Regions from separate parts of the Pseudoalteromonas sp. S4492 genome, predicted to be linked through region 2. Evidence: predicted binding sites of a transcription regulator. Region 2 holds the regulator's gene; the other holds the start of a gene.

Region 1 (16,138 bases), on a different contig from region 2:
CGCGTCTAGCTGGTTTTAAAACAACACCTTATAGCGTAAACCACACTGGAAATGGTGAAAGTGTGCTAGGCGCATGTAATGCGGCTGCAAGCGAAAAGCTCAACGAACTTAAGCAGCAGTTTAGTTACTTACCGCATTTTTCTGTGAGCGATGATATTCACTCGCTGCGCTGGCAAAAACTACTAGTGAACATTGCCATTAATCCCTTAACGGCAATTCATAACGTTAAAAATGGCCAGTTACGCGCGCCACAATTTAGCACGCGCATTATTAATTTACTTAGTGAGGCGTGTTTGGTAGCCAATAAACAAGGTGTTGATGTAAAACTCAGCGAGGCGTTGGACCAAGCCTATTCTGTGATGACAGCCACCGCTGAAAACTTTTCTTCTATGCAACAAGACATCAGCCATAATCGAGAATCTGAAATTGATGCAATTTGTGGCTATGTGTGTGAGCAAGGTGCTAAGTTAGGGATAAAAACCCCCTATAATCAAGCAATGCTAAGCATGATAAAAATTAAAAGTTAATGGGCTGCTAGCTACTAAGAGAAAGAGTAAAGAATAAAGCTACAAGGGGAAAGGGGAAAGTTTCAAGGGGAAAGTGGAAAGTTCTCGTAATGATTTCAGGCATTAAAAAAGCGCGAACATGTCGCGCTTTTCTCACTATCCCTTACGGGCGATACACTTTTACGTTGCTAAAGCCTTCTTCGTGAAGGATCAGTGCTTGTAGCTGGCTCATCACACCTTTAGCACAATATAAGTAATATTCTTTATCTTTTGGTAAGTCACCAAATTTAGTCGCTAAACGGAAGAAAGGTAAATGTACAACTTCAATACCTTCAAGCTCAAGTGGGTTTGCGTCTTCTTCTTCAGGTGAGCGAATATCAACAACAACCGCTCCTTCAGGTAAATCAGATACAGACTCTGCTTCTTTCACTTCTTGCTTAGCTTCGGTGTCGATATCGCGAATATCCATCACTCGTGCATTTTCAACAACTGTATTTAGCACGTCGAAATCAAACTTAGCTTCTTCGGCAAGAATGGTTTTGATTTTAGCTTTAACCGTTGGCTTTTTAGAAATTACACCACAGTATTCAGGCATACTTTCTGCCATCTCAGCCGTACCAATTTTACGCGCAATATCAATAATATCTTGCTTATCGTGTTGGATTAACGGGCGAATGATTAAAGTTTCCGTCACACGGTCAATTACACTTAGATTAGCCAGCGTTTGGCTTGATACCTGACCAATACTTTCGCCAGTTACTAGCGCTTGTACACCTAGTTTTTCTGCAACTTGGCTACCGGCACGCATCATCATACGTTTAAGTACAACACCCATTTGGCTGTTTTCAACGTTCTCTAAAATCTCAGCAACAACAGGTTCAAAATCAACAGTAACGAACTTCACTTTGTGAGTAGAGCTGAACTGTTTCCAGATATAATAACTCGCCTGCTTAACACCGATTTCGTGCGCAGCACCACCTAAGTTAAAGAATAAGAAGTGAGTACGTGCACCTTTACGGATCATTTGATAGCTGGCAACACCAGAGTCAAAACCGCCCGACATAAGCGATAATACATCTTCTTGTGTTGGTAACGGGAAGCCCGCCATACCTAAGTGAGTTTCAGTAACGATATACGCTTTATCATCACGCACTTCTAAACGTACTGTTACTTCAGGGTGAGATAATTTAACGCGCGCACCTTCAACATGCTGGTTTAAACCACCACCTACGTAGCGCTCTACGTCGCTCGATGTGAAGTCATGCTTACCAGAACGTTTACAACGTACACAGAATGTTTTACCCGCAATCGTATGGCCAATTAGCTCAAGTGCTTTTTGATAAATATCGTCGATTGAATCGAAGTCTGTTTCAGTAACTTCAATAAACTGTACGATACCTGGAATACGCTTTAAGCCATCGATAATATCTAAACGAACTTGCTCAGAGTCGAGTAAGCTAACAACAGAGATATTATCCCAGTTGTTTCTTACCTGAACTTTTTCGTCAACACGACGCAAAACGATCTTAATGTTATTTTCTAATAACTTGGTAAAACGTTTACGAACAGATTTACTCTTGATCGCGATTTCAGGGTGTAATTTGACGATAAATTTAAGCATAGTTCACTCTTAGACTGTGGATTTCACACGCCCCAAGGTTAAGCAACCTCAAGGGCGCGCGATTATAACAAAAATTATAGCGTCTAGGAAATAAACTGCTTTGTAGGATTAGTGGTCGTTTTGCTCAGATTCAGCAAGGGCTAAATACTTTGCCCTTAATTGATTTACTTGTTCTAAGTGTTGCTCGGTGCAGTGGGCTTTTAATAGCAGCAATACCTTTAAAATACCGTTATAAATATCTGCTCTGGCAAGTTCACCACTTAAGCGACGAGCTTTGATATAAGGCGTCCAAAAACTCACGGTCATTTTTAGCATATGCGCAAGTTCTGTGACATCTTCGTCTTCAATGCAAATGATACCGCCTTCACGCAATGCAAACAGCACATCTTTGACTTGCTCTAAAAGCTCAGCTTGAAACGCAATGTAGCCTTTTTTCAGCTCTTCATCACGAGATAAAATATCGCCTAAGTTGTCGTAGAAAAACTGAAAACGCCACATAAGTTCAAATAGCGAATCAAGATAGCCCGCTAGGTTTTCTAGTGCGTCGTCACCGGGAGTCAGTGGCTTAAAGTGAGTGTGTAAATGATCGCTATACAAAGCAAATATGTGACGAATAATATCTTCTTTATTTTTAAAGTGATAATACAAGTTACCTGGGCTTATCCCCATATGCGAAGCAATATGGTTAGTTGTTATGGCACGCTCACCATGGCGATTAAATAACTCGATGCTGGTGTGTATGATTTTGTCCTTTGTGCTCATAGCTTATTTACTCTGTTTTTTATGATTATTACGGTCCCCAGCCGAGCAGTATAAACAAATGCGCAGCAATTAAATACTACCTTGAAAAATATTAACCTCAATCGGTTTAGTACCTTATATAGGTGAAGGATTCTAATCCGATACGCGTATTTTCGAAGCTGCATCGTCGAGAAAACACTGTTAATATAGCAAGCAAATTTATAAATCGCTGAATGTTATGAACGTTACTGCAATCTATCCGGGCACTTTCGACCCACTTACAAATGGCCATACAGACTTAATTCATCGCGCGGCAAAAATGTTCGATAAAGTGATTGTTGCCATTGCGCATAATCCAAGTAAACAACCCTGCTTTACCCTTGATGAGCGCGTAGAACTTGCTAATAAGATTTTGGCGCACCTTGATAATGTGAGTGTGATTGGTTTTTCTGGCTTATTGGCTGATTTAGCTCGCGACCACAAAGCCGAAGTGCTTATTCGTGGAATTCGTGCGGTGTCTGACTTTGACTATGAATTTCAGTTAGCGAATATGAATCGTCGCCTAAACCCAGATCTAGAAAGTGTATTTTTAACACCGGCAGAAAAAAATTCATTTATTTCATCGACACTCGTCAAAGAAGTCGCACGCCATAATGGCGATGTAAGCGAGTTTGTTGACCCAGTCGTAGCCAAAGCCTTACAGGATAAAATTCACGGATGAAATTAAAAAAGTTCATTAGCTTAACTGCATTACTAATGATCTCTGCGCCAAGTGTTGCTGGACCATGGATAGAAAGCGACGACCCATTGCTTCGCGCTTCAATCGAAATGCTCTTTAACCAAGGCATTATTAAACAGCCAATTAATAGCTATCCATTAATGTGGCAAGGTATCGCACGCGACCTAGACGTTACCAATACCAGCCAACTTGACGAGCAAAGCTTATTTGCTTATCAGCATGTAAAACATGCTCTTGATAATGCAAAACAAAAAACCAGCTCAGGTATTCGCCTAAACTACAACAGCGAACCACTCACTCAGCAAGGTTTTGGTAAACGCCACCAGCAAGAAAGCGGTGTAAATAGTTATGGTTCAATCACAGGGAAGCGTGTTAGCGCTAAAGTGAGTGTAAATTACGCCGATGACGCCCTTGATAAACAGCATGTTACTTATCAAGATAGCTATTTAGCCGTACTCCTGGGTAATTGGTCAATCAGTGCAGAGCAAGTTAGTCATTGGTGGGGGCCAAGTAACGATAACGCCCTACTACTATCAAATAATGCAGCGCCAATGAAAGGTGTGCGCTTCAGCAGAGCAAATACGCAATATGTAGGCCCAAGTTGGCTGTCGTTTATCGGTAATTGGCAGTTAACGGGTATTTACGCCAAACAAAAGCCATATCTAAATAATTCAGATGACGGTGACTTTTGGGCACTCCGGTTTGCAAGTACGCCATTAACAGGCCTTGAAATTGCGATTAACAGTGCAGGCTCTGATTATTTAACTAACCTCGAAATCGATCCTATTACACTCGAAAGCAGTGAATCAACACATCGTTTAACGAGTTTAGATGTTAAGTATTCAACCACTTTAGCGGCGCAACCTGTGGCATTTTATGCTGAAGTAATGGGTCGAAATGAAAGTGGTTTAGCACCGAGTGAGCCATTTTATACACTAGGCGTAGAAAGCTATTTTGGCTCGAAAGAAAGTCTATTAAAAAGCTACTTTGAATACTCAAATACAGAGCAGAGCTGTGATCAAATTAGCGATTGCGTATATGGCTCTGGCAGCTATACACAACGCTCACGCTTAATTGGTAGCTCAACACCGCTACAAAGTAAATCGGCTATCCTTGGCGCCTATTACCACACTCTAAATGGTTATGGTGGCCATGCGAAGTTACGTTGGATTGAAAGCGAAACCACACACGCTGAGCTCGCATCAGATACGAGTCAGCTGCAGTTAGAGCTTGGTTATCAGCAATCTGTGTTTAATGGTCTGTGGAAAGTGACAGGGCTTATTTCAAAAGATGAAATAGGTGATGAGTCAGAAACAAACACAGCCCTTAGAACTAGCTGGGAATACCGTTTCTAACCAATTGGGGTCAAGCTGTTTCAGCTTGGCCTCGAACTTTCCTGTATAGCTTCACAAGCCCTAAAAAGTCTTTATTACTGAAAAGTGCGATGAGCATCATGATATCCATCAGGTTCACTGTGATACTGTAGACATCCCAGAACCACCAGCTTCCTGTATAGACGTAATTAATATCGAAATATATGCCTAAAAACAGTGATGAGTTAACTATAAGCCCTGTGTATATATAAAGTTTAGCAGGAGCCTGAGTAAGATTTCGCTTACGTGCAATCAACCACACAATGAGTAGTATTATTAAATCAGATAGCGCCCAAATCACATAAGCAAAGCTTGAATCTAACATATCGTAGCCAAGCGCCACATTAAGTAGTGGGTCACTCATCATGTAGGAGATAAACAATGCAAGTGAAATCCACATCACTGTTTTATCACCATTCGGTGCTGATGATTTCTTTACCATGTTATAAAGAAACGACATCAAGAAACCCCACATAATAAATGCTGCGAGGTACACTCCAAAATTGTCTTGGATTAGTTTAAGCATGAAGTAAGTCTTAAAATACGGCGAGTTTCATTAAGCGTTAGTAAGGTGTTTAGATTTATCTAAAAATGACAGTCTAAATTTATATTTCATATAGCTGCAAAGTTTATGAAAGAGTAGAAAGTCACGATTCGTAATCAATGCAATGAGCATCAGTATATCAATGGTATTTACTCCAAACGAATAGATACTCCAGAGTGCCCAAGGTGTTCTGTTTTCGAGAACTACAATATCTAAAAATATGCTAATCATCAAAATTGCGTTTAAAAACAATCCCAAGACAATGTAGTAGATCGCATTAAAAGCGCCTATTTTTGCATAGTAAATCCACGCTAAAATAGTTGTTATGGTTAGCAGGTCGAAATAAAACCAGTTTAGATAGCTATAGATAGATAAGTTAAAAATACCACTTAGAAAGTATGAAACCATCATTATAAACGCCAAGATAACCAAGCGTTTATCAGGTTTATTAATGTGGGTCACTAAATTTAAAAGAAAAGCCATTAAGAACCCCCATTCAATGAAGGATCCTATCAAGTCACCAATATTTTCGGTTATATACATTTACTAAGCTTGTGTTCTAATTTCTTTTGGCTTTATTGACTCAGTAATAAAGTTTTTTAGTTTATGGAGGCCCAAAATATCACGGTCTACAATAAGCGCAATTATCATTGTTAGATCTATGATATTTACACCAAAAGAATAGATGTCCCAAAAAAACCAAGGTTGAGTGTTTCCGTAAACATAAAGGTCAATATACATTAGGACAAAAAGAATTGAATTAAGAGATAAGCCTACAACAAGGTATAAAAATGAGGGTGTTGTTCTTCTCATAAAGAGATAAGCAATTGTTAGACAAACAATCGTTACAATGTCGTAAATCGCCCAATCAAGGTACGTTGCAGGGACTGGTGATAACCAAGTAAAGAAGTAGTCGCCTGTTAAGTAAGATGTTGCCATGATAAATGAACTGAGCAATAAGGTAGTTTTTCTTTTTATACCTAAACTAAATACAAAGGTATTGAAGAAAAATGCCATCAACAAGCCCCAAACAGCAAATGCTGATAATGAAAAAACACCAAAAAGCTCAGTCAAAAACATTGAATACCCGTCATCTACTCTTCTTTCTTTTTATTTGGGAATACAGCACCGCCACCACGTTGAAGGTCTGCGTCACCAGATAAAGCCAAGGCTTCACTTGATAAAGTTACTGTATCAGATTGCAGGGTTTTATTACTAGTAGTTTGTTCCAAAGCAGGCTTTGTTTGTTGCATTTGGCTGTAAGCTTGCATTTGCAATTGGCTATTGTTTGAAATTTGCATAAGTTAATTCCTTTAAGTTAATTGTTTTTTCAGTACAGCTTACAATAGCTTGTAAGCTGAGTTAAGCGCTCTCATTTTTTTGACGCTTTTTTATACTTCATCGCGACGTTGCCACCGCACTGATAATAAAAGCAATTAACGATCCAACTTTTATATATTTTGATCTTTTTGATCATAAAATTCAGCAAATCTAAATTTCAGGCATAAAAAAACGCACAGGGGTAACCGTGCGTTTTTCCTATCCAGGGAAAATTAAGCCAGGTGTTTACACGGGATCACCGCGCTATTACTCGGCTTTAAAATATATTCCATTGCCACTTCATCGCAATTATCTTTACGAAGGCAAAGCTCACAATCTTTGATCACTTTTTCTGGTAAGCTGTCTTTGCTACAAAAACTAAATCCTTGGCTTGCAAAGAATTCTGGCACTCTTGTCAGAACAATTACCCGACTAAGCGCCAAGCTTTTGGCTTTTTTAAGCAAATGTTCAACAAGCTGACGCCCCTGCCCGGCAATTCGCGATTCAGGGTTCGCCCCAAGTGAGCGGATTTCAGCAAGACCAGTGTCGTAAATATAAAGCGATGCACAGCCAGTAACTTGGTTTTCAACCTCAGTAACAGCAAACTCATTGATTGAGTGAATCATGTCGCTCTTAGCCCGTGGTAGGTTTTCACCTACCGTTGCCCAATGCTGAATAAGCTTAGCGATTGACTCAACATCATTTAAGGTTGCGTCACGTACCGCTATTTGCTGTTTTTTTTTGCGTATTTAATGGCGCTTGTTACTTGCTCAAGTGACGTACCACCCAGCGCTTGTCTTGCTTTAATACACGCGTCTATTTCTAATACAGGATATACATCTGATTCGAAAATGCTATGCACAGACTTAAATTGCTCTAAACTTAAATCTTCTAAGTTATTCCCTTGTGCAATAGCCATTTGCACGAGCGTACCAACAATGTGATGACCTTCTCTAAATGGAATACCTTTAGCCACTAAATAGTCAGCAAGCTCAGTCGCATTTGAGTGGCCGCCTTTTGCTGCCGCTAATGTTCTCTCTGCATTAACTTTAATACCTTTAATGCATGCCTGCGCCATATGAATACATGCCAGCCAAGTTGGCATCGCATCAAATAAGCCTTCTTTGTCCTCTTGCATATCTTTATTGTAAGCAAGTGGTAGTGCTTTAAGTGTCATCATCATGGCACTGAATGCACCAAATACACGGCCCGTTTTACCACGAATTAACTCAAGAGCATCCGGGTTTTTCTTTTGTGGCATAAGAGAAGAGCCTGATGTTACCCCATCAGAAAGCTCAATAAAGCCCGCTTCACCCGAGTTATAAAAAATTAAGTCTTCTGCCATGCGCGATAAGTGAATCATCGAAATTGATGCGCAGCTTAATAGCTCAACCACAAAGTCACGGTCAGATACGGCGTCAAGGCTATTACGTGTTGCGCCGGTAAAACCTAACCCTTCGGCAAGAATTTGCCTATCAATTGGGTACGCTGTTCCAGCTAAAGCACCACTACCAAGTGGACAATAATTCATACGGTTTTTGGCGTCGGTTAAACGGCTTTCATCACGCTCAAGCATTTCAACATAGGCCATACACCAATGACTAAATAACACAGGTTGTGCGCGCTGTAAGTGTGTGTAACCCGGTAAAATAGTACCTAGCTCACGCTCAGCTAAGGCAATAAACTCACCTTTGAGCTCTGCAATTGCCTCAAGGATATGCTCAGCAGTATCACGACACCACAAGCGGAAATCGGTTGCAACTTGGTCATTACGACTACGACCGGTATGAAGTTTTTTAGCAAGGTCGCCCACTTTATCAATCAGTGCTGATTCAACATAAGAATGAATGTCTTCATGCCCTGCTACAGCGACTGCTTGTGGGTTTGCTTTAACCTCATCTAGCAACTTATTAAGTGCTGCAACGAGGTCATCGTATTCTTGCTGATTAAGTACGTTAACTTGTTTTAACGCCCCTGCCCAAGCAACTGAACCAATAATGTCTTGCTCTGCAAGTTGATAATCAAAAGGAAGTGAATCGTTGAATTGTTTAAACGCTTCATCTGGACCCGTAGAAAAACGTCCGCCCCATAGTGCCATTGAACTGTCTCCAAATTCGGCTATTGCCCTGCTCGTGCAGAGCAATAATTAAATTACTTTTTCGTTAGTGCTGAGATTCTGCTTGATAGCGAGAATAAACGAATGAAGCCTTCAGCATGTGATTGGTCATATACATCATCTTCACCGAAGGTTGCAAAGTCTTCGCTGTATAAACTATTCGGTGATTTTTTCTGTACCGCAGTGACTTGGCCTTTATAAAGCTTAAGCACAACTTCACCCGTTGCTAACTTAGACAGTGATTCAGCCCCAGCAAGAATCGAGTCTTTTAATGGCGTAAACCAACGACCGTCATACACTAGGTGAGAGAACTCACCACCAAGCACTTCTTTCCACTTACGGCTTGATTTATCTAACACAAGCTCATCAACCGCTTGAAGAGCTGCCATGATCACAGTGCCCCCTGGTGTTTCATAACAACCACGCGACTTCATGCCAACTAAACGGTTTTCTACGATATCAACACGACCCACACCATGTGGCGCAGCAATGTTATTTAATTTAACTAAGCAGTCATATGGTGTTAGTGATTCACCGTTTACTGCAACCACTTCACCTTCAACAACGTTTAATGTTACATATTCAGCTTCATTTGGCGCTTGCTCTGGCGAGTTAGTCCACGTCCATACTTGATCACTTGGTTGGCACCATGGATCTTCAAGCTCACCACCTTCATGAGAAATGTGCCAAGCGTTAGCATCACGGCTATAAATTTTTGTCGCTGAAGCAGAGCATGGAATATTTCGCTCAGCTAAGTAATCAAGTAATGATTCACGGCTTGATAAGTCCCACTCACGCCATGGCGCAATCACTTTTAGATCCGGTGCAAGGGCTGCGAAACATGACTCAAAACGTACTTGGTCGTTACCTTTACCTGTACAACCATGTGAAAGCGCATCAGCACCTACTTTACGGGCAATTTCAACTTGCGCTTTAGCAATAATCGGACGTGCCATAGACGTACCTAGTAGGTAAGTACCTTCGTAAATAGCGCCTGTTTTTAAAGTTGGGTAAATATAGTCACTGACCATTTCGTCTTTTAAGTCTACGATATGACATTCTGACGCACCTGAAGCAATAGCTTTTGCTTCAACGCCTTCGAGCTCTTCTGCGCCTTGGCCTACATCAGCAACAAACGCGATTACTTCACAGCCGTAGTTTTCTTTTAACCATGGCACGATTGCCGATGTATCAAGACCACCAGAATAGGCTAGTACGACTTTTTTAATTGAACTCATTGGTGTTCCTTAAACAAAATTTGGATTTAATAATGTGACAAGTAGAGCGTTTTGCGCATGCATACGATTCTCTGCTTGTTGAATAATTTTTGATGCTGGGCCATCCATTACCTCAGAGGTAATTTCAAACTCACGATGCGCTGGCTGACAGTGTAGTACAGTCTGCGCACCTGTTTTCTCTAATAGGGCTTGGTTAAGCTGATAAGGCATATATTTAGCTTTTACCTGCTCAAGCGGTGTTTTATCACCCATTGAAACCCAGGTATCAGCATAGACTGCATTTGCGCCAACTGCCGCCTCAATTCTGTCACTTACCATAACAGACGCACCATTCATTGCTGCAATTTGCTCTGCTTGCTTGAGAATTTGTGAATCTGGCGAACTGCCTTTAGGACAAACTGCAACAAAATCAGTGCCTAAAGTGGCAGCTAATAACATTAGAGAGTGTGTGACGTTGTTACCTTCACCTAAGTAAGCAAGCTTTAGTTTGCTAACATCGCCATGCACTTCTTGCAACGTTAAAAAGTCAGCAAGCGCTTGGCATGGGTGATATAAATCACACAGGCTATTAACGACAGGCACCGATGAGTACTCAGCAAGTGTAGTCAGTGTTTTGTGTGCATACACGCGAGCAACAATGCCATCAGCCCAAGCGGAGATATTAAGAGCAAAGTCTTTAACTGATTCACGAGCACCCATGGCACCATTTTGTGAATCTAAATAAACCGCATGACCGCCTAATTTATTAATACCAATATCGAATGATAAACGGGTACGTAAGCTGGGTTTTTCGAACAAGGTAACCACTGATTTGCCCGCTAATGCTTGGCTAAAATCAGCTGGATTTGCTTTAATTTTTTGCGCTAAGTTAAGTAATTTAAGGGCGCCTTTTTGGTCTAATTCAAGACCATTTAAGAAATTCTTTAACATGAAATACCTATGGTGTAATTTTCGTTCCTACATGCTCGCCTTTTAATAAAGCGACTAAATTCTCTGGCTTAAGCCAGCTTGAGATATACACACCACGTCGTAAATGTTGGGCAGCAAGAAGGCTGGTCTTTACTTTGACCTCCATCCCGCCCTGAATAACTCCTTCAAGGATAAGTGTTTCGATTTGCTGCGTATTAAGTTGATGTAGTGGCTGCTTATTGGCATCAAGTACAGCTTCTACATCAGTCATAAAAATAAGTTCTGCATCAAGCTCTTTAGCGATAGCCGCTGCGGCTTCATCTGCATTGACGTTGTACCATTGACCATCTTCCCCAAAGCCAATAGAGCTCACTAGGGGTAAACGACCTTGTTCAAGCAAGCTAGGTAGCACGCTGTCACAACTACCTGAACACTGACCTACTTGCGCCAATACTTTAAGTTTTTCAGATACCAGTACACCCGCTTCATAAAGGCTTAGACCCACAGGTTTGTGACCTGCGCTGATTGCTTGGCTCATTAATTGTTTATTGGCACAACCTGCAAGGGCACCAACAATATAAGGCATTTGCTCATTTGGGCTGATACGTAAGCCTTGATGTTTTGCAGTTACAAAACCTGCGTCTTGTAACCAAGCATCCACTAAGGCACCACCACCATGAACAATGACAAAGTTATCTTGTTCAGAGGCTAAAACATCAAAAAGCGCTTTTGCTGCATCTGCGCTATTTAACACAGCACCACCGACTTTAATGATCCAAGTTTTCATTACAGCGCTCCTACTAAACCAGTGTGGTGAGGTTCACCCATGGCTAAATTAATACACTGTAATGCTTGTCCTGCCGCGCCTTTTAGCAGGTTATCAATCGCTGACATAACGATGAGTTGCTCACCTTTTTGTTGCCATGCAATATCAACAAATGGCTGTTTAGCGACGCCTTTGATGCTTGGAATTTTATTGCCAAGTAAACGAATTAACGGCTCGTTAGCTAACACTTGATACGCCGCGCTCACTTGTTCTGCTGTTACGCCCGGTTTTAATTGCACATAAATAGTTTCTAAGATTCCGCGAGGAAAATTACCTAAATGTGGGGTGAATAGCACAGGGTGACCAAGGTGCTGCTCAATCTCAGGTGTGTGTCTGTGATTAAACAAACCATAAGGAGCAAGTGACACTTCGCAGAAATGCGTATTAACACTGGCTTTTCTGCCAGCACCTGTAACGCCTGATACCGCATTAACAATGATAGCTTGATCAGCTAATAAACCCGCTTCTTTAAGTGGTTTCAAAGAATTAAGTGCTGCTGTTGGGTAACAACCCGCTACAGCAACAAGGTTTGCTTTACTGATCGCATCACTATTCCATTCAGCTAAACCATATGCAGCTTGTGTTAAAAGCTCAGGATGTTCATGTGCGAAACCGTAATAAGTTAGGTAATCCTCATTCCCAGCTAAACGGAAGCCACCAGATAGGTCGAATACTTTTTTACCCATGGCTAAAAATTGGGGAGCAAGATCAACACTGACCTTGTGATCTGTACACAGGCACACATAATCAGCATTATTTTCGATATCTTGGAAAGCCTCAGCTGTTAGAGGTTGTAGTGGATACTCTAACAATCCAAGGTGCTCAGGGTATAAATCGCTTAATAATTTATCTTTATCTAAACTCCCTTCAGACACATAACATGCTTTTAGGGTCAGTTTTGGATGCTTAGCAACTAAACTTGCTAGCTCTGCGCCGCTATAACCACTTGCGCCAATAATCACTACATTCATTGCTTACTTTTACCTATTAAATCTGTTTATCGATACGCCTAAAATTACTCGCTGAATTGCGAATAAAAACACTGTCTAAAGTAATGAAATCAGGTTATCGTCGTTTCGTGTTCATCGTACAGCTTTACTAATATTTATGCTTAAAAAGTGAATTGATATTCATCATAAATACTTTTATATTGTTATGCAATTAGATTGAATAATTATTTTTGGATTTTTTATGTCGCTACCCTCTTTTTTATCTATGTATCAGCAGCTGATTGCTGCCCCTTCAATTAGTGCAATTGAAGATTCTTTGTGCATGAGCAATAAAGGGGTTATCACCTTGCTCGCAAACTGGTGCGAAAGCCTTGGTTTTACTTGTGAAATCACGGAGCTTGAAAACGGCAAAGGCCGTTACAACTTATTAGCTAAACGTGGTGAAGGGGATGGCGGTTTAATGCTTGCAGGTCATACCGATACGGTGCCATTTGATGATAGCCGCTGGAATTACGATCCGTTTAAGCTCAGCGAGCATGACAATAAACTATATGGTTTAGGTAGTATTGATATGAAAGGCTTTTTTGCCTTTGTATTGCAGGCAATTAGCGAGCTTGATGCTACTAAGCAAACAGAGCCACTATTGATCCTAGCCACAGCCGATGAAGAAACCACGATGGCCGGTGCACAGCAAATTTGCCGCCACCCAGATTTAAAACCAGCGCGCTGTATCATTGGTGAACCAACTGATATGACACCAGTATTTACTCATAAAGGCCATATGAGTACAGCGATTCGTGTGATTGGTCGCTCAGGCCATAGCTCTGATCCTGAGCGTGGTTTAAACGCCATCGAAGTCATGCATAAAATGATTACAAAGTTGTTAATCATTAAAGAAGAATTAAAGAATAAATATTCAGTTGACCACTTTAAAATTCCGTACCCTACTTTGAACCTTGGTCATATTCATGGTGGCGACAATGCCAACCGCATTTGTGGCTGCTGTGAAATGCACATTGATATGCGACCTTTACCTGGTTTAAGCGTGCAAGAACTGCAAGCGATTTTGCTAACTGCTGCAGAAGAAATTAATGCCCAATACCCAAATGCTGTAAGTGTTATCGACATGCATGAACCTATCCCAGCATTTAGTGGTAGCACTGATACAGCACTTGTAAAGCTGGCCGAAAAAATCTCAGGTCAACCTGCTGTCGCTGTAAACTATTGTACAGAAGCTCCTTTCATTCAACAGCTTGGCTGCGAAACCATTGTTATGGGACCTGGCTCAATTAACCAAGCCCACCAGCCAGATGAGTTTTTGGCGATGGAAAAAATAAAACCTTCGCAAGCGATTATCAGTAACATGATCAAAGCAAGCTGCTTTAGTGAATAGGAGCATCACGCTCCCTTTGTTATTCCATATACTTACTTAAATATTTTTTAAATACCGGGTCGGTTTTCGCCAGCTCTTTTTGCTCCGCTAAAATATCTTTTAGAATCGCTTTAGAGGTTAATGGGTTAGCTAAAACAACGCGAAAAACCACGGTAGGTTGATGGTCATATTTTGCAGGTGTTAAACGAGTACGGGATACAAAAGAACGACCCGCTTCACGCTGGCGTTTTTGCATGCTTGCAGTAAAGCGATTCAACGACGCGTAAATATCTAATTTCGTTTCTTCGTCAGCCTCATTCAGCTTTGCTTGGATCTCTTTTGGAACATAACGGTAGGTTAACAGGCAAAGCTCTGGCTCTGAGATTAACTCAAAGTCTTCATCTTGCTTGATCATGTTGGCAAAAGTGCGTGCTTTCACGATGCTACGGTCAATCAGCATCTCATAGCCTTTTCGGCCAATAACACGTAAGCAAGCATGTACTAACATTGCCATACCAGGGCGGCTGCCCTCAAGTGTATGACTCCCTAAATCCTTCGAGCCTTTACGAAGAATATATTCCGCATGATGCTCAATAGCATCCGTTGCGGCAGGGTCTTTAAATAACACCAGACCTGCCCCCATTGGCACATACATTTGCTTGTGTGCATCAATGGTAATTGAATCAGCGCGCTCAATACCGCTTAAAAGGTGGCGGTAATTTGAAGAAAGTAAGGTTGCACCGCCCCATGCAGCGTCGACATGAAAATGACAGCCAAGCTCTTCGCTCAAATCAGCCATCTCATTTAGTGGATCGATACTACCCGTTTCAGTTGTCCCAGCAACACCCACAAGCGCCATTACTTTAATACCAGACGCTTCAAGCTCATGAGCCTTTTTGCGCATCGCATCGACATCAACTTTATTATTTTCGCCAGTAGCAATGGCAATGATGTTATCGCGACCGATGCCCAGTAAATCAACGGTTTTACCTAATGAGTAATGGCCTCGCTCAGATACAAGTACAGCTAAGCCTTTGTAACCATAGTGCAGCATTCCAGCGATTAACCCCTGTGCAGCAATGCCTTTATAATCACCATCGGCTTTTAATAAACGGTTGCGGGCAATCCATAAAGCGGTAATGTTAGCGACAGTGCCACCTGAACAAAATGCGCCTAATGAGGTTTTCGCACTGTGCATCCATTTACTGTAAAAACTGTCATTTTCACCATAAGCAAGATGATGCATCATTCCCAATACTTGTCTTTCAAGTGGTGTGAATGCTTTTGAAGTTTCAATTTTTACTAGGTTTTGGTTTAGACCGACCATTAACTTAGATAGCGGTAACACAAAGTGCGGTAACGCTGAGGTCATATGGCCAATAAAACTCGGCGCAGCGGTATGCACAGAATGAGCAACTAACTGCTCCATAATGTCTTGAGCGTAATCAGAAACAAAAGTTGGCTCTTCTGGAATAGTGGCCGTTTGAAAGTCTTTTTCAATTTCGTGCAAAGGCTTTTCAATCGCTGCAATGTTCTCATTTAAGAACCCAGCTAAATTGCTAGAAATTTCAGATTCGATTTTACTTAATGTCGAGTCTGGTGCTTCTGGCACCGTAAAAATACGAATCAAGCTTTCTTTAGAGGCGACGGCACAACGCTTTTGATCCATCCTAATACCCATAATTAGCAGCTAAAAATGCACCCGATGATGGGACACCTTGGTGAGCACTTTTGCAGCACTGTTTCTACGAAATTGGCTAACTTTACTGGAATATCACGAAAATGTCTCGCATAAAGCAAAAAAGCCCTAATTTCGATGACAAAAAAGTGATCAGTTAATGAAATTTGCGGGCATTTTCTACTATCAGCCCCGCATTTTTTGA
Region 2 (16,138 bases):
GCTTTTATCCTACCGGTTGGGGTGTTAGTTAAATACGCCATTGTCTATGCAGATGAAGCATGGAATGGGGCATTTTTTAATTACGCTTGGCAAAGTTTTAAAGTGGCTGTTGTGGTGAGCATTGCAACTATCCTATTGAGCTTATTGGTATTGTTTTATCAGCGCATTGCTAAACAAGCTTACCCTTTGCTCCCAGGGCGTTTAGCAAGTACTGGCTACGCCTTACCTGGTACTGTGTTAGCGATTGCCGTATTACTGCCATTAACACAGCTGGATGATGCATTAAATAATTGGCTTGAGCCTTTTGGTTTATCACCGGGGTTACTTTTAAGTGGCACTTTATTTGCGATGATCTTTGCTTACGTTGTGCGTTTTTATGCGATTGCACATGGCGCACTTGAAAGCAGTTTTTTACGTATTAGCCCATCACTTGATATGGCCAGCCAATCAATGGGCAAAGGGCCCTTACAAACACTTTGGCGAGTACATTTACCGCTATTAAAACGCGGCATTCTAACAGCTGGCTTATTAGTGTTTATTGAGTGTATGAAAGAATTACCGGCCGCTTTATTACTTAGGCCTTTTAATTTTGAAACGCTGGCCACCCATGTTTTTCAATATGTTAGTGATGAGCAATTGGAGCTTGCGTCAATTTCGGCCTTGTTTATCGTGTTAGTTGGGTTAATCCCTTTGTATTTCGTTAATCGTTCGATGGAGCAAAATCACTCATGAGTCATTTGATAATTAAAGACTTAGCTTATCAGTACAATGCGACTCAGGTGTTGAGTGAACTAAACCTCAATGTTGAACAAGATGAAATCGTCTGTTTGCTTGGCGCAAGTGGCTGCGGCAAAACCACAACCTTAAAGGCAATTGCCGGGATTTTACAGCCTGAGCAAGGCTATATGAGTATTGATTCAAAAGTGGTTAACGATAGTGGGCTATTTGTTGCACCGGAAAAACGTAATATTGGCATGATGTTCCAAGACTATGCGCTATTTCCTCATTTAACGGTGAGCGACAACATTGCGTTTGGCCTTAGCAACATGAGCAAAGCACAAAAGCGAGAGCGTGTAGATGAAATGCTTAGCCTTGTTAAACTCGATGGTTGTGCACAGCGATACCCGCATCAGCTTTCAGGTGGCCAGCAGCAACGAGTGGCAATAGCCCGTGCACTTGCTTACAAACCAAGTTTATTATTACTTGATGAGCCATTTTCGAATATTGATACACAAGTACGTTTTGAGCTTATCGCCGATATACGCCGCATTATTAAAGCTCAGCAGGTTTCTGCGGTATTTGTTACCCACTCAAAGGAAGAAGCTTTCGCATTTGCTGACACGCTTGCTGTTATGCATGGTGGAAAAATCGCCCAACAGGGCTCTCCGGAGCAGTTATTTAGTCAACCTAACTCAAAGGTGGTTGCAGAGTTTCTTGGTACGGGCATATACTTAACGGCAAAAGTATTAACGCCAACTGAATACGAAACGGCGTTTGGTGTGGTTCAGTCATTGACGGCAAGCAATACTAATTGCCAGCAAGGTCAAGTGTATATAAGACCGCACCATATTCAGTTGTGTGAAGCTGCGCACAGTGACGCAAACAGTTTAACTATCTTGCAAAGACGTTTTATCGGCACGCGTTATGTGTACCGTATCAATATTGCAGGTCAAGAGTGTGAAGTTGCCGCAGAGCAAGATCGCGTGTTAGCTGTTGAGCAGCCTGTAAAAATAAAAATAATGCCGCACACAGTCAATTTTTTTCATGATTAGTGATAAATAACAATCTTGAATCCTTGGCTTTGTGCAAATAACGAGAAGCTAAGGATTCACTATGGCGCAAGCGCAATCTGGGATTTGTGCTGAAGCAAACTTACATGGTTTGCACCTGTTTTTTAATGTTTACGATGGCCATGATGAGTCATTACGTAAAAAACTAAAACGCGTCAGCGTCATTCAAGATGAGTTTGCTGATCAGTTCTCAGAAGCCATGCTGTCGTGCGTGGTTGCCCTTGGTGCTCAGTATTGGCCGCATATCTTACCCGAGTTTATTCCTAGTCAATTGCAAAGCTTTCCGAATGTAACTCACAGTGATCATGTGATTAGTGCCCAGCCATTTGATTTGTTTGTACAAATTCGCTCAGACCGCGAAGATGTCAATCATCTATTTGCTCTGCAAATCCTAAAATTATTAACACCGGATGTTGAGCTGGTGGAGCAGGTTCGTAATTTTCGATTTTTAGACGGGCGTGATTTTAACGGCTTTATCTATGCGGGTGATACGCCGCATGGTCGCCAAAAGCGTAGTACAGCACTTATCGATAAACCGGGTCACTTTGAAGACCAAGGCAGTTATATCCATGTTCAGCGCTTTGTGCATGATTTGAGTGTCTGGCAGCATTTATCGTTATCTGAGCAAGAGCAAATCATGGGGCGCACGCGTTTAGATAACACCTTGATTGTGCCTGCTGTAGAAACCAGTCATGCGGTTCGTAGTGAATTAAAAGATGATCATGGCCAGCCACTATTGCTAAACCAAAGCATGCCATTTGGTGATGTGCATAAGCAGGGAATTTTAATGGTTTCGTGTGCTGCGCAAGGGGATGCGTTTGAACAGGTATTAAAGAGTCGCTTAGGGCAGGGCGATTGCTATGATCATTGGCTCGATTTTACTCAAGCCGATATGGGTTCTGCGTTTTTCGCCCCGTCAGTAAACTTCTTAAAGCAGCTTTAAACGGTATCGAATAAAGTGCGCACGCGCTCAAGCGTCACATCGATTTCAGAAATCTTCGCAGGGGCGATAAAAATAGTGTCGTCACCTGCAATCGTACCTAGTACACCATCTGCTTTACCGAGTGAATCAAGTAAACGAGCAATTAATTGTGCTGCGCCTGGACTGGTGCGAATAATGATCATCATTTCGTTATGCATAATATCAATAACAAGTTGGCGAAGCGGGCTTTTCGCTGTTGGCACACCCATTTCAGCTGGTAAACAATACACCATTTCTTGTTTTGCATTGCGAGTACGTACCGCACCGAACTTGCTTAACATGCGAGAGACTTTACTTTGGCTAATATTATCAAAGCCTTGCTCTTTTAATGCTTCGACAATCTCACCTTGTGAGCCGAAGTTTTCTTCTTTTAATAGCGCTTTAAACGCTTTGATCAGTGCTTCTTGTTTGTCTTGTGGTTGCATGTTGCCGTTTCTTTATTCATAAAATGTAGGGTAATTCTACACAACTCTGCATATTTATGCAGTATTAGTTTACAAAGTCGTCCAAAATGCTGTGTCTTTACAGCCAAGTTTACAACTATGGTCGAAATTATACGCGAAATAAGCAGGATAAATTTGTTTTTAGTCGCTAATTTCATTATCTTTAGGGCCACAAATATTTCCTACCTCAAATTACGGAGAATTCCAATGAAAGTTGCTGTTTTAGGCGCAGCTGGCGGTATCGGCCAAGCATTGTCTTTATTATTAAAAACAAGTTTACCTGCAGGTTCTGAATTATCGTTATACGATGTTGCCCCTGTTGTTCCTGGTGTAGCGGTTGATCTTTCTCACATTCCAACAGACGTTAAAGTTGAAGGCTTTGGTGCTGACAGCCTAGACGCAGCATTAGCTGGTTGTGATATCGTTCTTATCCCAGCGGGTATGCCACGTAAGCCAGGCATGGACCGTGCGGACCTTTTCAACGTAAACGCAGGTATCATCAAAACATTAGCTGAAGGCATCGTTAGAAACTGTCCTAAAGCGTTAGTGGGTATCATCACTAACCCAGTTAACGGCACTGTGCCAATCGTTGCTGAAGTATTCAAAAAAGCAGGTACTTACGATGCAGGCCGTGTATTCGGTATCACAACACTTGACGTGATCCGTTCAGAAGCATTTGTTGCTGAACTTAAAGGTTTAAGCGCAACTGACGTTAAAGTTCCAGTGATCGGTGGTCACTCAGGTACTACAATCCTTCCTCTTCTTTCTCAAGTTGAAGGTGTTACTTTCACTGACGAAGAAGTTGCAGCATTAACTCCACGTATCCAAAACGCAGGTACTGAAGTTGTTAACGCTAAAGCGGGTGGCGGTTCAGCGACTCTTTCAATGGGTGCTGCAGCAGCACGCTTCTGTATGTCTTTAGTTAAAGGCTTACAAGGTGAAGAAGTTGTTGATTACGCATACGTTGCAGTTGAAAACGGTGATGCAGCCTACTTCGCACACCCAGTTCGTTTAGGTAAAAACGGCGTTGAAGAAATCCTTTCTTACGGTGAGTTAAGTGCATTCGAAGAGCAAGCTAAAAACGACATGCTAGCTACTCTTAACAAAGACATCCAAGAAGGTGTTGATTTCATCAACGGTTAATTCCGACAGATGATAGGCGGTTTTTTAAATCGCCGAAAACAAAAAAGCCTGCATATGCAGGCTTTTTTAATGGCTCGAATAAATAGCGTTTAATGATCGCGGGCAACGGCGATGCGTGCCAAACTCTCTAATGCTTGTTTGTACGGTGTGTCTGGTAAGAAAGCAATGCAAGCAATCGCTTTGTCAGCTTCTTGCTCAGCTTTTTGCATTGCAAACTCAAGCGCTTTAGTATCAGCTAATGCTGCTAGAATGCTCTCTAAGTGATCCATACCATTGCCAAGCTCAATAGCGTCTCTAATTAGCTTCACTTGCTCTGGGGTGCCTTTTTGCATTGCGTAGATAAGCGGTAGGGTAGGTTTACCTTCAGCTAAATCATCGCCAATGTTTTTACCAAGTTGCTCAGCATCGGCGTTGTAATCAAGTACATCATCCACTAATTGAAATGCCGTGCCAAGATGCATACCGTATAAGTTTAATGCTTCAAGGGTTTGCTCATCTTGCTCGGTAATAATTGCAGCAAGGCCAGTTGCAGCTTCGAACAATTTTGCCGTTTTGCTGTAAATAACCTGCATGTAGCTTTGTTCTGTCGTGTCTGGGTCATTACAGTTCATTAGCTGTAATACTTCGCCTTCAGCGATGACATTCGTTGCATCAGCTAGAATTTGCATAATTGGCATTTTACCTAGGCCAACCATCAACTGAAATGAACGTGTATAGATAAAGTCACCCACCAAAACGCTCGCTGCATTACCAAATTCAGCATTGGCTGTTGGTGTACCACGGCGTAAATGTGACTCGTCGACAACGTCGTCATGCAATAAGGTCGCGGTATGAATAAACTCGATGATAGTAGCAAGCGTAATATGGTCTTTGCCCTCATAACCGAGTGCTTTTGCCGCTAAAATGGCCAACATAGGTCGAACGCGCTTACCACCGCTGTTTACTATGTATAAACCGAGTTGGTTAACCAATGCGACATCTGAGCGCATTTGGGCGTGTATAAGTTGATTGACGTCATCCATTTCATTTTCGATTAACGTCTGGATAGCTTTTATATCCATTGATCTCCGAGCCAATATTTATGGGTATACGGGGCTGATTGTACAACAAAAAAAGCGCTTGCTCGATATTTTGTGATGATTCATTAAAAAAACACTGTAAAGTTTTTTATTTCAGATCAATTTTGCTGACATAAATTTATAACCTTGATTAATAAGTGATCAGCTTTTTGAATTCACAAAGTCTGTATTATTGGCGTAATTTAATTGTCATGAGATCGTAAAAACCGCTTGGCATGTGGTGTTTTTAGGATAGAATAGGGGAAAATATTGAATTGCTCTCAATGCAGCTATTTTTTATTCATTTTATCGAAAAAGAGGCTTGCTAGTTTTTGCACATTAGCGTAAACTTCGCGCCCTATTGAAGAATATTTTAGTTGCGTCGATTTGAGGGCGCACAGACGGAGTTAATTATGTACGCGGTTTTCCAAAGTGGTGGTAAACAGCACCGTGTGACTGAAGGTCAAACAATTCGTCTTGAGAAATTAGACGTTGAAACTGGTGCAGCAGTTGAATTTGATTCAGTACTTTTAGTTGCTGATGGTGAGAAAATCGAGATCGGTGTACCGTTCGTAAACGGTGGTAAAGTAACAGCTGAGGTTGTTTCACACGGTCGCGGTGAGAAAGTTAAGATCGTTAAATTTAGACGTCGTAAGCATTCTCGTAAGCAAATGGGCCATCGTCAATGGTTCACTGAAGTTAAAATCACTGGCATTAGCGCTTAATTTAGAGGTACTGAGAAATGGCACATAAAAAAGCAGCTGGTAGTACTCGTAACGGTCGCGATTCAGAAAGCAAACGCCTAGGTGTTAAGCGTTTTGGTGGCGAATCAGTTCTAGCGGGTAGCATCATTGTTCGTCAACGTGGTACTAAGTTCCACGCTGGTGCAAACGTAGGTATCGGTAAAGACCACACTATCTTCGCAAAAGCAGATGGTAAAGTTCAATTCGAACAGAAAGGTCCTTTAAACCGTAAATACGTAAATATCGTAGCTGAGTAATCATCTCGATATTTGAAAAACCCCGCCTTTGCGGGGTTTTTTGTTTTGAGGCGCATACTAATGCGCATAAATATATACCTAAGCTAAGCCTGCAATCAGAAGGGCTTAGGTATATAATAGAGTTATTAACAAGCCAATCTTAAAGTGAGTAATCATGAAGTTTGTAGATGAAGTAGAAATTCGTTGTGACGCGGGTGATGGCGGCAGCGGTGTCGTATCTTTCCGACGTGAAAAATATGTACCAGACGGCGGTCCTGATGGCGGCGATGGCGGCGATGGCGGCAGCGTTTATCTACAAGCCGATGAAAACTTAAATACCTTAATTGACTATCAATTTGAGCGTTTTCATAAAGCAGAGCGCGGTACAAATGGCCAAAGCCGTAACATGACAGGTAAAAAGGGCGCTGATTTGACGCTTAAAGTACCTGTAGGTACGCGTATCACTGACGTTGATACAGAAGAGTCACTAGGTGATTTAACTAAACATGGTCAAAAAATTGTAGTTGCGAAAGGTGGTTTCCATGGCTTGGGAAATGCACGTTTTAAATCAAGTACTAACCGTGCACCACGTCAAAAGACACTAGGTACACCTGGTGAAGTTCGCAGCTTACGCCTTGAGTTAATGCTACTTGCTGATGTTGGCTTGCTGGGTTTACCTAATGCTGGTAAATCAACATTTATCCGTAGTGTTTCGGCGGCAAAACCAAAAGTGGCTGATTACCCATTTACAACGCTTATTCCTAACCTTGGTGTAGTACGCCCTGATGCGAATAAATCATTTGTTATTGCAGATATTCCTGGTCTGATTGAAGGCGCTTCAGAAGGTGCGGGTCTGGGTATTCGCTTCTTAAAGCACTTAGAACGTTGTCGTGTATTACTGCATATTATTGATATTATGCCAGTTGATGGTACTAACCCAGTTGATAATGCCTTTGCGATTATTAACGAGCTACACCAGTACAGCCCCAAACTTGCTGAAAAGCCGCGTTGGTTAGTATTTAACAAAATCGACTTATTGCCAGAAGATGAAGCCGAAGCCCTGTGTAATGAAATTGCCGAAGAGCTAGGTGAAGAGGTTAATGTTTACCGTATTTCTGCTGCAAACAAGCAAAATACCCAAGCATTGTGTCATGACATTATGGCGCTGCTTGATAGTATGCCGAAAGAGAAATTCGCTGAAGAAGAGAAAGAAGAAGTTGAATTTAAGTGGGATACTTACCATCAGAAAGCAACATCTCAAGATGATGATGATTGGGATGACGACTGGGATGATGATGACTACGATGTAGAAGTTATCTACCAACGATAAAATTTTAAACTGAAAAGGAGCCATGCGCTCCTTTTTTATTAATAAGAAAAAAGTATTAAGGTTTAGTGTGAAAATTTCAATGATTGCTGCTATGGCAAATAACCGAGTAATAGGCCAAGACAACCAGATGCCATGGCATTTACCCGCCGATCTACAGCACTTTAAAAAAGTAACTATGGCAAAGCCTGTGATCATGGGCCGTAAGACGTTTGAATCCATTGGTCGCCCTTTACCTGGACGTCAAAATATTATTATCACGCGCAACGCTGATTACACAGCAGAAGGGATTGAGGTGGTTACTTCACCAGAGGCTGCGCTGGCATTGGTTGCTGAAGTTGAAGAAGTTATGATTATAGGTGGCGGAAATATCTACGAACAATTTCTATCTCTGGCAGATCGACTATACTTAACATTCATCGATCTTGAAGTAAGCGGTGATACGCAGTTCCCAGATTACGAAAGTGTTGCTAATTGGACAGTTGTCGAGCAAGAACAGCATCAGCCTGATAACAAAAACCCTTACTCGTATACGTTTGTAACCCTGTACAAAAATTCGTAACATTATTGCGGTAAAATTAATTAGTTGGTACAATATTACACAATCTTGGTAAGAAGAAAGTATTACATAAGGGCAAAATATGATGAAGTTACCAAATATGTTACTTGCAGCGGCTGTTGTTTCAGCGTCAGTTGCGTATACAGCACCAGCAAAAGCTGATGATCAATTAGCGGTTTCAATCTGTGAGTATATTGCAGCAGATGATAAAAACCGTTTACGTGATAAGCTTAAGAGCTCACGTGTTAAAATCCGTAACATCTTTGATGCTGTACAGTGTAATGGTAATAACATGCTTCGTCATGCAATCGAAAGCGGCGCAGCAGATACAGGTGAATACATCGTTAAGAACCTATCTAAAAGTTCTTTAGAAGACGGTGCAGACATCGCATGGGCTGAAGCAAACGGCCACGGTGGTTCACCACTAATCGCTGTTATTAAAGACCGCGCAGGTCTTTAATTTAAAAGCCAATAGAATTTAAGAAACCGCACTCGTTGCGGTTTTTTTATGCCTGAAAAACGCTTCGCTAAATTAATTCCTACTCGCTGTAATACGTAATTATTTGCTATTAAAAAATGCGCCTATTTGGGAGGGGAGGCAGGCTAATATTAAGTGTAGTCAGCTCACAAGATAGGCGAATTGATATGAATACATACAAAAAAGCCGTGTTTTTTTTCACAAACACGGCTTCTATCTTTGTTAACTCGTAACTCGTAACTCGTAACTCGTAACTCGTAACTCGTAACTCGTAACTCGTAACTCGTAACTCGTAACTCGTAACTCGTTTACAGCTTCTTAAACTTTAAACGCATCGACCGATAAACGTAGTTCTTCTGCTAACTTAGCAACTTCTGAACTTGAAATATTGGTTTGGTTTGCGCCCTCAGCTGTTTGCTCTGCAATTGCCACAATCGACTCTAAGCGTTCGCTAATTTCTTGTGATACTTGTTGCTGTTCGTGAGCGGCTGTTGAGATCTCTTCACTTACATTATGAGCTTGTGCAACGGCTGCAGTGATTGAATCAAGGGCTGTGTTGGCAAGGTCTGACTGCTCAACACACGACTCAGCTTGTTGCTTACCTTTCGACATCGCCGATACAGCAGCCTCAGCGCCAACCTGAAGTGATTCAATCATAGCTTGGATCTCTTGGGTCGACTCTTGAGTCTTGCTTGCTAAAGAGCGAACCTCGTCAGCTACAACAGCGAAGCCTCGGCCTTGTTCGCCAGCACGTGCAGCTTCAATTGCAGCATTAAGCGCAAGTAGGTTAGTTTGCTCTGCAATGCCACGAATAACATCTAAGATACCGCCAATTGATGCGCTGTCTTTGTGTAGTTGATTGATAACTTGTGATGCATCATCAACTTCACGGGCAAGTTGTTCAATGGTTGCTTTATTTTGTGAAGAAATACCTTTAACACGGTCTGCTTCTTTATCCGCGTTTTTAATTTCACTCAGCGCTTGTTGAGCACTGCTGCTTACCGCTTGTGATGTACTGCTCATTTCAGTGGTTGCAGTTGCAGCTTGTTCAACTTGTGCTTGTTGATTACGAATCGCCTGGCTTGACTCTTCAGTGATTGCTGAAGTTTCCTCAGAAGCCGCAGCAAGCTGTGTAGAGCGAGAAATAATACCTTGAATAAGCGTACGCAAACTTTCGATGAGTGTATTACAGCTTCGTGATAACTCACCAAACTCATCTTTAGCTGAATCATCTAGGCGTTGAGTCATGTCACCACTAGCAACAATATCAAGAATTCGATTAACTTCAGATAGAGGTTTAGTAATACGGTTAACTGTAATCGCTGCTACTGCAATAGCAATTAAAGTCGCGATAACCATGGCAATCCAAGTCCAAATAGTCGCCGTTGATACATTACCGCTTACATCTTGCTGTAAGTCAAAGGCAAGGACAGTTGCTTGATCAACCAGCTCTTTAAGTTGTTTCAGGGCTTCGGTCGTTGATTTTTCTGCATTGGCTAGTTCAGATTCAGTTTGTGCAATTGCATCAATTAGGCGTTTTTTATTTGCAGATAAACTGTTGTTGCCGCGCACGTTATTGGCAAGGCTTTCAAAATAACCATTTAGGTCATTATATAAGTCAGCATTATTATCAATGATAGCTGGGCGAATAAGGCCAAGGCTTCGTTCAACTTCTTCCAAATAGTAAACTTGCTCGTTTTTAACAATATCTAACGTGTTAAGGGTTTTAACCGTTAACATATCAGTACTATTAGTGACGACTGACTGGAAGTTGTTTTCCATGTTGTTGGCAGCTTGATAAGCACGTGAGTGGTTTTCTTCAAGGCCATCAATATCAATGATATCTAGCACAACTGAGTTAGCATCTTCGGCGCTGATCTCGATACTTTCAAGCTGCGTGCGTAGCGTTTTATTCAGTTCTAGCTGAGTTTGTTTATCTGCGAAAAGGTTATCAACAGATTTAGCAAAACGTTTATAAGTTTGTTCAACTTCTTGGCTGCTTTGTTTCAGTTTAGGATCGTTACTCACTATCTGCTGTAGCTCTTGGTAAGAGCTATCGTAACGCTTTTTCTGTTCAGTAAAATTCTTGCGAAGAGCCGCTAACTCATCTTGTGATGTGGTGTAAAAGCTGGCTTGTGCCGATTTACTCATCAAAATGAATTCAACCTGCAACTCATAACTTTTATCGAGAGCCGGTAATGACAGCTGATTAACTCGCTGCGTTGATTGATCAATGTTGGTAATTCTGATCAACGAGTTACCACCAATAAATAGCAGGAGTAACGTAATAACAATAAAGCCACCCCAAATACGCTGTCTAACGGTCAAGTTCATATGTAATTCCAGAAAATAGTACTAATCAACACTTATCGGCAAGGTTGCCAATTAGTTAAGTATTTAAATTTAATTAGCTTTAAATTAAATTAACTTTAATTGTTATAAATCTAACAGATGTTCAGCTATTTTTCAGTTTATTTAGATAAAAGAGTGGGATTTTTCGACAAAACAGCCTTTTTGGCTGAGTTCCATGAGTGTCATAGCACCTCCCCATACACAGCCGGTGTCGAGAGCGTGAATATTTTTAGCTTTAACTTTACCTTCTAAAGCAGCCCAATGACCAAATGTGATCTGTTGCTTGAGCTTACTAATATTCGGATGCTCGAACCAAGGGATTATTGAGCTATCTTCACTAATGCTGGTTTTGTTACTGAAATCGAGTTCACCAAGCAAATTAACAAAGCGCATGCGCGTGAAGTAATTAACGATATAACGAAATTTAGCCTCGTTAGGTAATGTTGATTGCCATGCTAATGGATGAGGGTCATACATATTGGCAAAGTAATGGCTTGCATCAGCACCTTGATAGCAACGCTCTGCAAAGCGAGCACGCTTTAGTGCTTTTTTTATCGACCAATTAGGGTTTAAGCCAGCATGGCTTATGAGCATGTCATAGCGTTCAAGCCATAAGGCTAATGGTTGCTGTTGCAAAAAGTGAATATATTCAGCGCGTTTTGGGCTATCAAAAACATCAGCAAGTTTATCTTTTGGGTTTGCTGGTTTATTTAGATAATGACAAGCAATAAGGTGTAAATCATGATTACCAAGGGTAATACTGACACTGCCTTGCATTGTATAAAGGTGCTCGAGGCAGGCGAGTGAATCAGGGCCTCGAGCGACAATATCGCCGACTAAGTAGAGATGATCTTGGCTTGGGTTAAAATCGACACGTTTTAAAAGCGTATCAAATTCACTATAACAGCCCTGTAAGTCACCAATTGCGTAGTCAGCCATTGTTACCTAGTGCAAAATGTTTGGACGGGCTAAACGAAACACCTCGATTGGTGCTTCAAATTCAGTACCAAACTCGTTGCGCATGGTGTAGTGGCCTTGCATTGTCCCTACAGGGGTATCAAGTACCGCACCGCTGGTGTATTTGTAACTTTCACCAGGGGCAATGGTCGGTGTTTCACCAACAACGCCTTCACCTTGTACTTCCACTTCTTTGCCATTGGCATCGGTAATTAACCAGTAACGACTCAAAAGCTTAGCACTACATAAACTGTGGTTTTTTATGGTGATTGAGTAAGCAAAAACGTATTTATCTTGTTCAGGCTCTGATTGACCTTCTACATAGAAGGTCTCAACCGACACCTTAATTGGAGAACCTAAATTACTGCTTGTTGTCATAAATCCAATTAGCTATATCAATAAATTGTTGTAAAGACAGGCTTTCTGCACGAAGAGTGATATCTATACCGATACCTGTTAGCTCTTCAGCTGTAAGCAAGTTAGCTAAGCTGTTACGCAGTGTCTTACGGCGTTGATTAAACGCTTCTAAACATACTGTATTTAAAAGTTTAGTGCTTTTAGCTGTGCGTTGCTCTGGCTTTTTCGGGATCAAGCGAATAACCGCTGAATCAACTTTAGGAGCTGGCTTAAAACACTCTGGTGGCACATCAATTACTGGCATTGCGTGGCAGTAATATTGTGTCATTACACTTAAACGGCCAAACGCTTTACTGCCTGGGCCTGCTACCATACGCTTGACCACTTCTTTTTGTAGCATAAAGTGCATATGCTCAACGTTATCTGCGAACTCAAATAAATGGAATAGCAGTGGGGTCGATACGTTATAAGGTAAGTTACCAAAAATCTTTAATTTTTCGTCAGACTTGATCAGAGTGCTAAAATCAAACTTCATTGCATCGCCTTGATGCACCGTTAATTTTGGCCCTAAGAATGGGTGGCTTGTTAAACGTTCTGCTAAGTCTTTATCTAGCTCAACAACAGTTAGGTGGCCACTTAAATCAGCGACTGGCTCAGTGATTGCACCAAGACCCGGGCCGATTTCTACTAAATTGTCTTCAGGTTTAGGATCGATAGCCGTGACGATTTTGTCGATGATCATGTCATCGTTTAAAAAGTTTTGACCAAAACGCTTACGTGCGCGGTGTCCTAAATGTACTTTATCTGTCATTGATTCTGTGCTTTTTCATGGGCGAGCTTAATTGCTTCGCGGATCGCTAATTCAAAACTACCTACATCAGCAGTACCCGTGCCGGCTAAATCGAGCGCCGTACCATGGTCTACTGAGGTGCGAATAAATGGCAGGCCAAGGGTGATGTTGACCGAATTGCCGAAACCTTTGTATTTTAGCACAGGTAATCCCTGATCGTGATACATTGCTAGCACTGCATCTGCTTGCGAAAGGTATTTATCTTGAAAAAGGGTATCAGCAGGCAATGGTCCAATTAAGTTCATGCCTTGGTTATTTAACAGCTCTAACGTTGGCGCTATGGTATCAATTTCTTCAGTGCCTAAATGACCATCTTCGCCAGCATGTGGATTGAGGCCACAGACGAGGATACGTGGTTTTTCAATACCAAACTTAGTTTGCAAGTCATGGTTTAAAATAGTGGCAACTTTACTTAAACGCTCAACGGTGATTGCGCGCGATACGTAAGCAAGCGGTATGTGCGTCGTGACAAGTGCTACGCGCAAGCCTTCGGTTGCTAACAACATCACGACATCAGCAGTATTCGATTGCTGTGCAAAATACTCAGTGTGACCGCTGAATGAGATACCTGCTTTGTTGATAATTCCTTTATGTACTGGGCCTGTAACAACTGCGGCAAAGGTACCGTCCATATTTTTTTCACTGGCGATACGCAATGTATCGAGTACATATTGACCATTGGCGTCATTTAGTACACCTACTTCAACGTCTGTGCCTAAATCTACTTGGTGTAAGTAAACACTGCCAGCAGGCGCAATACTAGGCGTTTGGCTATCATCAAAGTCAATTAAGTTAATGTCTAAGCCAAGCAACTTGGCGCGCTGTTTTAACAGCGCACCATCAGCAATCACCACCAGTTGGGCATCCCACTGGTGCTGCGCTAACTTGATAAGTAAATCAGGGCCAATACCGGCTGGCTCACCTGGGGTAATTGCAATTCTAATGGTCATAATTTTTATTCTGTTGGGAAAATGTCAACGTGTGCTTGCTCACGCATTTCTTGCTGCCAGTTGAAACTTTCTTCTTTAAATTTACGATTAAACAGTAGTTGGTGAGCGCGGTTACGCTTAGCTTGCTCTGTTTTATCTGCTACACGCTTGTCAAGTAGCTGTACAATGTGCCAACCAAACTGTGTTCTGAACGGCTCGCTGATTTCATTTTTTTCTAGCGAAAGCAGAGTATTTTTGAACTCTGGTACATAAGTACTTGGGTCTGTCCAATCGTACTCACCGCCTTTTAATGCAGAACCTGGGTCTTCAGAGTACTCTTTAGCAAGCTCAGCAAAGTCAGCTTTACCTTCTCGAAGGTCTTTTGCAAAGCCTTTAAGCATGTCACGAGCTTTTTCTTCGCTTAAAATAATTGATGGTTTAACTAAGATATGACGCGAACGAACTTCAGTAGTTTCAACTACTTGACGGCCACGAACATCTTGTACTTTAATAATGTGGAAACCAGCGCCAGAGCGAAGCGGGCCAACGATATCATCTTTTTTATGACCTTTTACCGCTTCAGCGAATAGTGATGGCATTTCGTTAATGCTCATCCAACCAAGCTGACCACCTTCAAGTGCTTTTGAACCACTAGAAGATGAAATAGCGATACGTTTAAATTCTTTGCCTTCTTTTAAAAATTCGATAACTTTGTCCGCACGCGTTTTAGCACTGGTGATTTCATCCGGTGTTGCATCACTTGGAATATCAATCAGGATGTGACCAATATCGTACTCTTCGGCACTTTTACCTTGAGTTTCCATAATTTTTAAAAGGTTATCGATTTCTTGCGGGCTGATATAAATGCGACGGTCAACGTTCGCACGCATAACTTGTTGCGTGGTGATCTCTTTACGAATTTCTTCACGGTATGCTGGGTAGCTCTCGCCTGCAGCTTCAATTGTACGGCGTAAATCAGCGATTGAACCACCTTGCTCGCGCGCCATGTTTTCTAGCGTTTGGTCTAACTGAGAATCAGAGATTTCTAAGCCCATGCGTTCAGCAAGTTGCATCATCAGAGTTTGGTTAACTAAACGTTCAATTGCTTGAATGCGAAGCGTGTCATCAGAAGGTAATTCTTGACCTTGCTCTGCAGCTTGAGTTTTTACTCGGTTGATTATGGTATCTACTTCACTTTGTAAAATAACACCTTGGTTAACTACACCAACGACTTTGTCGATTTCGACAGGTTTTGCGAAAACGCTTTGGCAAAGGCCAACTGTTAATAATGCAGATGCAAATAATTTTTTTAAATTCATACTTTTTCTAATACTCTTGCTAATAGTACTGCGGTACTAGTTATTAAGAAAATACGGTCTACGATAGCCAAAAATACCTTGTTGTAATAATTTTTGTGCATCATAACGGCTTTTACTTCCAAGCCCTTTTAATACGATATTGAAGCCAATACTGGTATCAAAGGTTGCTTGCTCTTGACCAATCGCCTGGTTTAAATCAGTTTCGATTTGACGACGGCCTGTGATTTGAAACGCCCAACAGCACGATTCATACTGAAGACCGCTGAAAACCTCAATACTACGACCACTTTCTAAATCGCGGTGATAGCTGCCAACAAACTGCCAATCTTGCGATAGCGGAATGCTGGTAAATAGACCAACTTGCTCGATTGTATTGCCTGAGACATCATTTGCATAGCGATGGTTCAATTGCACGAGCTGTTTATCGTCACCTTTATAATCTAAGGTGATATTTGATTGAATAATTTCTTTACCATCAGTGTCGTATTGAATACCACCTGATAAATACCAGCGACGGTGCCAATGTAACATGGTTTGCGCTGCGAACAAGGCATTGTAGTTAGTATCAACATTAATACCTTGTGATGTAGGTTTAGCATCATCACTTAAATAGAA

Evidence for each region. The regulator ArgR, encoded in region 2, controls arginine synthesis, uptake and breakdown. The targets are predictions, from matches to a motif close to ANTGAATANNTATTCANT.
Region 1: a site for ArgR is predicted at 13,051-13,068, ahead of argC (N-acetyl-gamma-glutamyl-phosphate reductase). Genes of this name have one in related genera too.

The regions. Positions count from the first base shown of each region.
Region 1 covers NZ_PNCP01000024.1:31,512-47,649, forward strand. Annotated here, with positions in the region: gene CWC28_RS07380 (ketopantoate reductase family protein) at 1-527, shown strand, start outside; gene thiI (tRNA uracil 4-sulfurtransferase ThiI) at 670-2,127, opposite strand; gene CWC28_RS07390 (TetR/AcrR family transcriptional regulator) at 2,236-2,889, opposite strand; gene coaD (pantetheine-phosphate adenylyltransferase) at 3,107-3,589, shown strand; gene CWC28_RS07400 (capsule assembly Wzi family protein) at 3,586-4,962, shown strand; gene CWC28_RS07405 (hypothetical protein) at 4,973-5,506, opposite strand; gene CWC28_RS07410 (hypothetical protein) at 5,537-6,007, opposite strand; gene CWC28_RS07415 (hypothetical protein) at 6,071-6,604, opposite strand; gene CWC28_RS07420 (hypothetical protein) at 6,619-6,825, opposite strand; partial or broken gene argH (argininosuccinate lyase) at 7,078-8,942, opposite strand; gene CWC28_RS07430 (argininosuccinate synthase) at 8,996-10,198, opposite strand; gene CWC28_RS07435 (ornithine carbamoyltransferase) at 10,208-11,128, opposite strand; gene argB (acetylglutamate kinase) at 11,136-11,894, opposite strand; gene argC (N-acetyl-gamma-glutamyl-phosphate reductase) at 11,894-12,904, opposite strand; gene argE (acetylornithine deacetylase) at 13,125-14,276, shown strand; gene panP (pyridoxal-dependent aspartate 1-decarboxylase PanP) at 14,296-15,924, opposite strand.
Region 2 covers NZ_PNCP01000041.1:2,847-18,984, forward strand. Annotated here, with positions in the region: gene CWC28_RS13595 (ABC transporter permease) at 1-732, shown strand, start outside; gene CWC28_RS13600 (ABC transporter ATP-binding protein) at 729-1,772, shown strand; gene CWC28_RS13605 (Dyp-type peroxidase) at 1,834-2,733, shown strand; gene argR (transcriptional regulator ArgR) at 2,730-3,197, opposite strand; gene mdh (malate dehydrogenase) at 3,423-4,358, shown strand; gene ispB (octaprenyl diphosphate synthase) at 4,448-5,419, opposite strand; gene rplU (50S ribosomal protein L21) at 5,830-6,141, shown strand; gene rpmA (50S ribosomal protein L27) at 6,159-6,416, shown strand; gene cgtA (Obg family GTPase CgtA) at 6,571-7,725, shown strand; gene folA (type 3 dihydrofolate reductase) at 7,805-8,284, shown strand; gene CWC28_RS13650 (DUF3718 domain-containing protein) at 8,364-8,741, shown strand; gene CWC28_RS13660 (methyl-accepting chemotaxis protein) at 9,078-11,093, opposite strand; gene CWC28_RS13665 (symmetrical bis(5'-nucleosyl)-tetraphosphatase) at 11,235-12,050, opposite strand; gene apaG (Co2+/Mg2+ efflux facilitator ApaG/CorD) at 12,057-12,446, opposite strand; gene rsmA (16S rRNA (adenine(1518)-N(6)/adenine(1519)-N(6))-dimethyltransferase RsmA) at 12,430-13,236, opposite strand; gene pdxA (4-hydroxythreonine-4-phosphate dehydrogenase PdxA) at 13,233-14,225, opposite strand; gene surA (peptidylprolyl isomerase SurA) at 14,231-15,523, opposite strand; gene lptD (LPS assembly protein LptD) at 15,560-16,138, opposite strand, start outside.